Regions from separate parts of the Niveibacterium microcysteis genome, predicted to be linked through region 1. Evidence: predicted binding sites of a transcription regulator. Region 1 holds the regulator's gene; the other holds the start of a gene.
What was found. The regulator HrcA, encoded in region 1, represses chaperone genes, less so after heat shock. The targets are predictions, from matches to a motif close to TNTTAGCACTCNNNGNCNNNGAGTGCTAANA.
Positions count from the first base shown of each region.

Region 1 (3,404 bases):
GTTTCAAGGCAGTCGGAAACAAAGCCGGGGCAGATTACATCCACCTTCTTGACGCCGGCTTTTGCCAGCGCTTGAAGCGTTGGCTCGGTGTAAGGCTGCAGCCACTCGGCGCGACCAAAGCGTGACTGGAAGGTCAGCACGTAGTCCTCTGGCTTGAGTGCGAGGGCTTCTGCGAGGCGCCGAGCCGTCTTGTGGCATTCGCAGTGATACGGGTCGCCGCGATCGAGCGTGTAGCGCGGCACGCCATGAAAACTCATGACCAACCGTTCAGCCCGGCCACTGCGCTGCCAGTGCTCTCGCACGCTGGCAGCCAGCGCGGCGACATAGGCGTCGTCGTCCGCGAAGGCGCGCACGAGCCGTAGCTCAGGCAAGTTGCGACAGCCCTGCATCCAGCTCGCGAGGGCGTCTGCGACCGACCCGGTGGTGCTGCCGGCGTATTGCGGGTAGAGCGGCACAACGAGGATGCGGGTACAGCCGGCGGCGCGCATGGCATCGAGCTGTGCAGGCATCGACGGGTTGCCGTAGCGCATCGCATGCAACACTTCGATCGGCTGCTGCCGATTCTGGCCAAGGTAGCCACGCAGCAGCTTTGCCTGGCGCTGCGTGTGCACCGCCAGCGGTGAGCCATCGCGGTCCCACACACTTGCATACTTCAGTGCTGACTTCTTTGGTCGCGTATTCAGAATGATGCCGTTGAGGATCGGCCACCAAACCAGACGCGGAATTTCAACGACACGCGGATCCGACAGGAACTCCTTCAGGTAGCGACGTAGGGCGCTCGGCGTCGGCGCATCCGGCGTGCCGAGGTTGACCAGCAGTACGCCGACCTTCGGGGCCGTGCCATGCCGGAAGGGCGGTTCGGGTTTGAAGCGGGGCATCAATGGGCTCAGTTCTGCGGGGTGAGGGCGCTCGAGAGCAGGCGCGCGGTGATGTCGACGATCGGGATCACGCGCTCATAGGCCATCCGGGTCGGGCCGATTACGCCGAGTGAGCCGACCACCTGCCCATCGACCTTGTAGGGGGCGGTGACGACGGTGCAATCGTCGAGCGATGCAATGCCGGATTCGCCGCCAATGAAAATCTGAACACCCTGTGCATCGCGCGACACCTCAAGCAGCTGCAGCAGCCCGGTCTTGTGTTCGAACAGCCGGAACAGGTCGCGCAGACGCGCCATGTTGGACGACAGGTCCTCGACTTCCAGCAGGTTGCGCTCGCCGCTCAGCACATAGGAGGACGCGTTCGTCTCGGAGATTGCATCCTGCCCCGCGGTGATCGCTGCGGACATCAGCTCCGACATGTCCTCACGCAACTGGACCAGCTCGGCGCGCACACGCTCGCGAATCTCGTCGAATTCGAGGCCGGCGAAGTTCTGGTTGAGGAAGTTGGTGGCGCGCACTAGTTCATCGCCGGTGTAAGGCCGCTGCGTCATCAGGATGCGGTTCTGCACATCCCCGTTCTGCGTCACGATGATCAGCAGGATGCGGCGTTCCGACAGGCCGACAAACTCCAATTGCCGGATGCGCGTGGCTTCCTTGCGGGCCGTCACCACCACGCCAGCAAAGCGGGTGAGTTCGGATAGCAGGTGTGACGCGGTGCTGATCACTCGCTGCGGCTGGTCGGGCTGTAAATGGTGTTCCAGCTCAAGCAGTTGCGCTTGCTGCAGCGGTTGCACCGTGAGCAGGCTGTCCACAAACAGGCGATAGCCCTTGGCGGTTGGCACCCGGCCGGCGGAGGTATGCGGCGACGTAACGAGGCCGAACTCTTCGAGGTCGGCCATGACGTTGCGGATCGTGGCGGGCGATAGCTCAAGCCCCGACGAGCGCGACAATGCGCGCGAGCCGACCGGCTGGCCGTCTGCAATGTACCGCTCGACCAGCGTCTTCAACAGGATCTGCGCACGCTGGTCGAGTGGCTGATTGGCGGGGCGTGATTCCATGTCGGCCATTCTAGGGAAAAAAAGCACGATCGCAACGCGTCGGCGCTATCGATCCGGAGGCGCGCCGTGCTTGCGGCAGCCGCAGTGCGCCTTGTGGTTAAATGGGTGCCATGCAGAACGGTTTCAAGACGATCGCGCTCATTGGAAAGTACCAGAGTCCGGAAGTGTCGGACGCGGTGCTTCGCCTTGCGCTGTTCCTGCGCGAGCGCGCCTGTGAAGTGCTGATTGAACAGGGTACCGCGAGCGCTACCGGCATTGGCGGTGAATTCCGCGTTGCGGCGTTTGACGAGATCGGTGCCAAGGCAGATCTTGCCATCGTGCTGGGCGGCGACGGAACGCTGCTGACCGCGGCGCGGCGACTCGCGAGCCATGCTGTGCCGCTGGTCGGTGTCAACCAGGGGCGCCTCGGCTTTCTCACCGATATTCCGCGCGAAGACATGTTCGAGCACGTCGGCGCGATCCTCGCTGGCCGTGCGCGGCACGACACCCGGATGCTGCTTGAGGCAGAAGTCGTGCGCGCGGGCGATCGCGTGTTCCACACCATGGCGCTGAACGATGCGGTGGTCAGCAAGGGCGAGATCGGTCGCATGATCGAGTTCGAACTGCATCTCGACGGCGAGTTTGTCTATCACCAGAGATCAGATGGCATCATCGTGTGTACACCCACCGGGTCCACGGCATATGCCATGTCTGCCAACGGCCCCATTCTTCACCCGGGCGTGACGGGTATCGCCCTGGTTCCTTTGTGTCCGCATGCGCTGACTCACCGGCCGATTACCGTGTCGGACGATTGCCGAATCGAAATCGTGGTGCAGCCACCGCATGACGCGCGCGTGCATTTCGATGGGCAGGCGCGCTTCGATGCCCGCGCCGGCGATCGGATACGCATCTGGCGTTCAGATCACGTCGTGACCCTGTTGCACCCGCCCGGTTACAGCTACTACTCCATCCTGCGCCAAAAGCTCCACTGGAGCGCTGCGCCACGACTTCCCTGAAGGACTTACCGTGTTACGTCGTCTGACGATCCGAGACTTTGTCCTGGTCGATCAACTCGACCTCGAATTCGCGCCCGGCTTCGGTGTGCTCACAGGCGAAACCGGGGCGGGCAAATCGATTCTGCTGGATGCGCTGTCGCTGCTGCTTGGCGATCGCGCCGATAGCGCCATGGTTCGGGCGGGCTGTGAGCGCGCCGAAATCTCAGGCATGTTCGATTGCGCACCGGTGGGCCCGGTTGCTGCCTGGCTAAACGAGAACGACCTTGAGGCCGATACCGAGGTTCTGGTCCGTCGCGTAGTCGATGGAGGGGGCCGTTCGCGTTGCTATGTGAACGGATCGCCCGTCACGGCGGCGCAGCTCAAATCGCTTGGCGAACTGCTGGCCGATATTCACGGTCAGCACGCGCACCATGCCTTGCTGCGAGGCGACGCGCAGCGAGAGCTGCTCGATACGCATGCCGGCGCAACGGCCT
Region 1 covers NZ_CP071060.1:2,826,480-2,829,883, reverse strand. Annotated here, with positions in the region: gene hemH (ferrochelatase) at 1-878, opposite strand, end outside; gene hrcA (heat-inducible transcriptional repressor HrcA) at 887-1,936, opposite strand; gene JY500_RS12815 (NAD kinase) at 2,047-2,931, shown strand; gene recN (DNA repair protein RecN) at 2,942-3,404, shown strand, end outside.

Region 2 (3,404 bases), 2.2 Mb from region 1:
GCCTAACATCGGGCCACAACAGAACCAGCCCGGCGTCGTACCGGGCATGCCGAGGCAAGGGGGCGAGGCGAGCCGTTCCGATTCGGCAGTGATGCCGCGCGGCAGCGAGGGGGCGCCGCCCCGGCGTTGGCCGCCCGCACCGGGCAGCGAACAGCCGGCAGCGCCGCAGCCGCACGGCAATCCGCCGCGCTCGATGCCCATGCCAGGGGTGTCGGGCGTGTCCGGCGCAGAGGCGCAGCACGCGGCGCCACGCCCGCGCGTGCCGGAAGGGCGGCCGGTAGAACCGCGCGCCGATCGCCAGGCGATGCCGGCCGTCGGCCCGCAGGCGCCGCGCGCGCCTGAAGGCGGCGGCAATCGCGCGCACGAGCCACGCGAACACGGGCGACCGGAGCAGGATCGGCCGCGCCGCCCTGGGCAGCAAAGCGAGTAGGGCGGGCGAAAACGACAAGGCCCCTTGCGGGGCCTTGGTCATTTGGGAGGGCCTGGCAGCCGGGTCAGACGTAAGCCGCCAGCGCGCCCTTCATCTTCTGCAGTGCTTTGGCTTCGATCTGGCGAATACGCTCGGCGGAGACGCCGTATTCGGAGGCCAGCTCTTGCAGCGTCGCGCTTTCGTCGTCAGCCAGCCAGCGGCGGCGGATGATTGCGCGGCTACGTTCGTCCAGCGCTTCCAGCGCGCTCTCCAAACCTTCGCTTTGCAGGCGGTCGCGGCCGCGCGCCTCGAGCACGGCGGTCGGTTCGGCGTTGGCGTCGGCCAGATAGGCGATCGGCGCGACCCGGCCGTCGTCATCCTCTTCCGGGCCCAGTTCAAGCGCGACATCACCACCCGAGAAGCGGGTTTCCATCTCGCGCACTTCTTCCGGCTTCACGCCCAGCACGCGCGCCATCTCGGCCACTTCGCCGGTGGTCAGCGTGCTGCTGTCGGACTTCATGCTGCGCAGGTTGAAGAACAGCTTGCGCTGCGCCTTGGTGGTAGCGATTTTCACCAGGCGCCAGTTCTTCAGAATGTACTCATGGATCTCGGCCTTGATCCAGTGGATGGCAAAGCTCACCAGACGTACGCCGCGATCCGGGTCGTAGCGTTTGACGGCCTTCATCAGGCCGACGTTGCCTTCCTGGATCAGGTCGCCGTGCGGCAGGCCGTAACCGAGATAGTTGCGGGCGACCGAAACCACCAGCCGCAGGTGCGAGAGCACGAGCTGACGCGCGGCCTCGAGATCCTGTTCATCACGCAGTTTGCGTGCGAGCGAAAGCTCCTGCGCTTCCGTCAGGATCGGGAACCGGTTCGCCGCCTGAACGTACTGATCCAGACTGCCCAGTGCGGACGGGACGGGGAACGACAGCGATGTGGTCATCTGCATACCTCCAACAAATTACCTCTGGAACAATGTTAGCACTCGACGCTAGAGAGTGCTAATAACGGATTTTGTTCCCGGGATTTGTTTCCGCATGCAGACCAACGGCAGCTCCGGCGCACTCAATTGCGGTGTGCCGGAACGGCCGTGCAGCGCACTCAGGCGACGGGTTCGAGTTCGGATGCGTAGAACAGCGCTTCCAGCGAAGCGCAGGCCTCGTCCGGATCAACCTTGACGTACCACATGGCTTCACGCGCATTGCCGCCGAGGCGGTTCTTGCGCACCAGGGTGCCCGTGCGTCCGTTGAAAAAGGCCTGCCGGGCGGCAGCGCCGGCGTCGAGGTGACCGATGCGGACGCGATGTCCGACTTCGAAGCTCTGGGTTTGCGTGCTCATGTCTTGTGTTCTCGCTCTGGAAGAACGGTCGCGTTGTTGGAGCGCGATCGGGTTTTGTCTCTGTCGCGGATTCTTCGCTTGTGGTGAAGTCGCGTCTTGATTGTGTTTGGCGATTTTAAGCGCCAAAAATGACAAAAAGCTATCCAGTTGGCAAGAACGCGTTTTGCGTTGCAGCAAATGAACTTGGGATAAATGCCGCGCAGCGTGTTCGCGCACCCTGCCCGAGAAGCGCTGCGCAGGCTGGTCCAGCGAATTTGGTCATAAATTGCGGCTGAATGGGCGCAGCGAAAGGCGCCGTGGGCCCTGTTTCATATTGCGATGCCGCAGCCCGGGTCGGTACGGTTGGCAATGGGCGTCATGACTTGATGAAAATTGCGTGAGGCCGCCGACTGATCAGCCTGCCGGCTCAAGCGGTGCGCGCGTGCAGGCGACCGCATGGGTGCTGCCGCCCTGGGCGGTCAGAGGCGGTATCGCTGCGCTACAGGCTTCGATGGCGAGCGGGCAGCGGGTGCGGAACACGCAGCCAGAGGGCGGCGCAATCGGGCTTGGCAGGTCGCCCTCGAGGATCTGCACTGCCTTGCTGCGCTCGCGTGCCGGGTCCGGGATCGGGACAGCGGAGAGCAGAGCGCGGGTATAGGGATGGGCTGGTGCGCGGAACAGCGCGTCGGCATCGGCCATCTCCATCGCGCGGCCGAGATACATCACCAGCACGCGGTTTGAGATGTGACGCACCACCGCCAGGTCGTGGGCGATGAAGACCAGTGCGAGGCCGTCTTCCTGCTGCAGATCCATCAGCAGGTTGATGACCTGGGCCTGGATCGACACATCCAGCGCCGACACCGGTTCGTCGCAGATGATCAGCTTCGGCTTGACGATCAGCGCACGCGCGATGCCGACGCGTTGGCACTGGCCGCCCGAGAATTCATGCGGGTAGCGGTTGATCACGTTGGGTTGCAGGCCGACGCGCGCCATCACGCGCTCCACTTCAGCGTTCACCGCCTGCGCACCGATGCCCGGGCGCAGCGTGCGCAGGGGCTCGCCGATGATGTCGCCGATGGTCATACGCGGGTTCAGCGAAGACAGCGGGTCCTGAAAGATCATCTGCAGGTCGGCGCGCAGCGGCTGCCAGTCGGCTTCGGGCAACCCAGCGAGCTCGCGCCCGGCCAGCTTCACGCTGCCGCCTGCGATCCGGTTAAGGCCGATCAGTGCCCGTGCGAGCGAACTCTTGCCGCAGCCGGACTCACCGACGATGCCCAGTGTTTCCCCGGCGTTCAGGGTAAAGCTCACGCCGTTGACCGCCCGCAGCAGCCGCGGTGCTGACCAAGGCAGCAAGCCCTCTCGCCCGACTTGGAATTGGACTTGCAGGTCGTGAACTTCAAGCAGGGGCGCGCTCACGGTGCGATCCTCCGATCGTTGGCTTGCGCGCTATCGGCTGCGGGTGCTGCGGTGGCATCGGTGTAGCGAAGCTGTTCGAGTGGCCGATGGCAGGCACGACGACGGCCCTCACCAAAGGCGGTGAGGGGGGCAGGGGCGAGGCAGGCGGTGTCGCGTTCAACACAGCGTGGCGCAAACGGGCAACCGGGCGGCAGCGCGAGCAGGTTGGGCGGGTTGCCGGGGATGGTCGCGAGACGGTCACTGCCGTGTTGGTGATCCATCC
Region 2 covers NZ_CP071060.1:627,543-630,946, forward strand. Annotated here, with positions in the region: gene JY500_RS02885 (FecR family protein) at 1-430, shown strand, start outside; gene rpoH (RNA polymerase sigma factor RpoH) at 495-1,352, opposite strand; gene JY500_RS02895 (hypothetical protein) at 1,511-1,747, opposite strand; gene JY500_RS02900 (oligopeptide/dipeptide ABC transporter ATP-binding protein) at 2,141-3,142, opposite strand; gene JY500_RS02905 (oligopeptide/dipeptide ABC transporter ATP-binding protein) at 3,139-3,404, opposite strand, start outside.
Region 2: rpoH (RNA polymerase sigma factor RpoH) is a predicted target of HrcA. The motif match lies at 1,386-1,416, and genes of this name have one in related genera.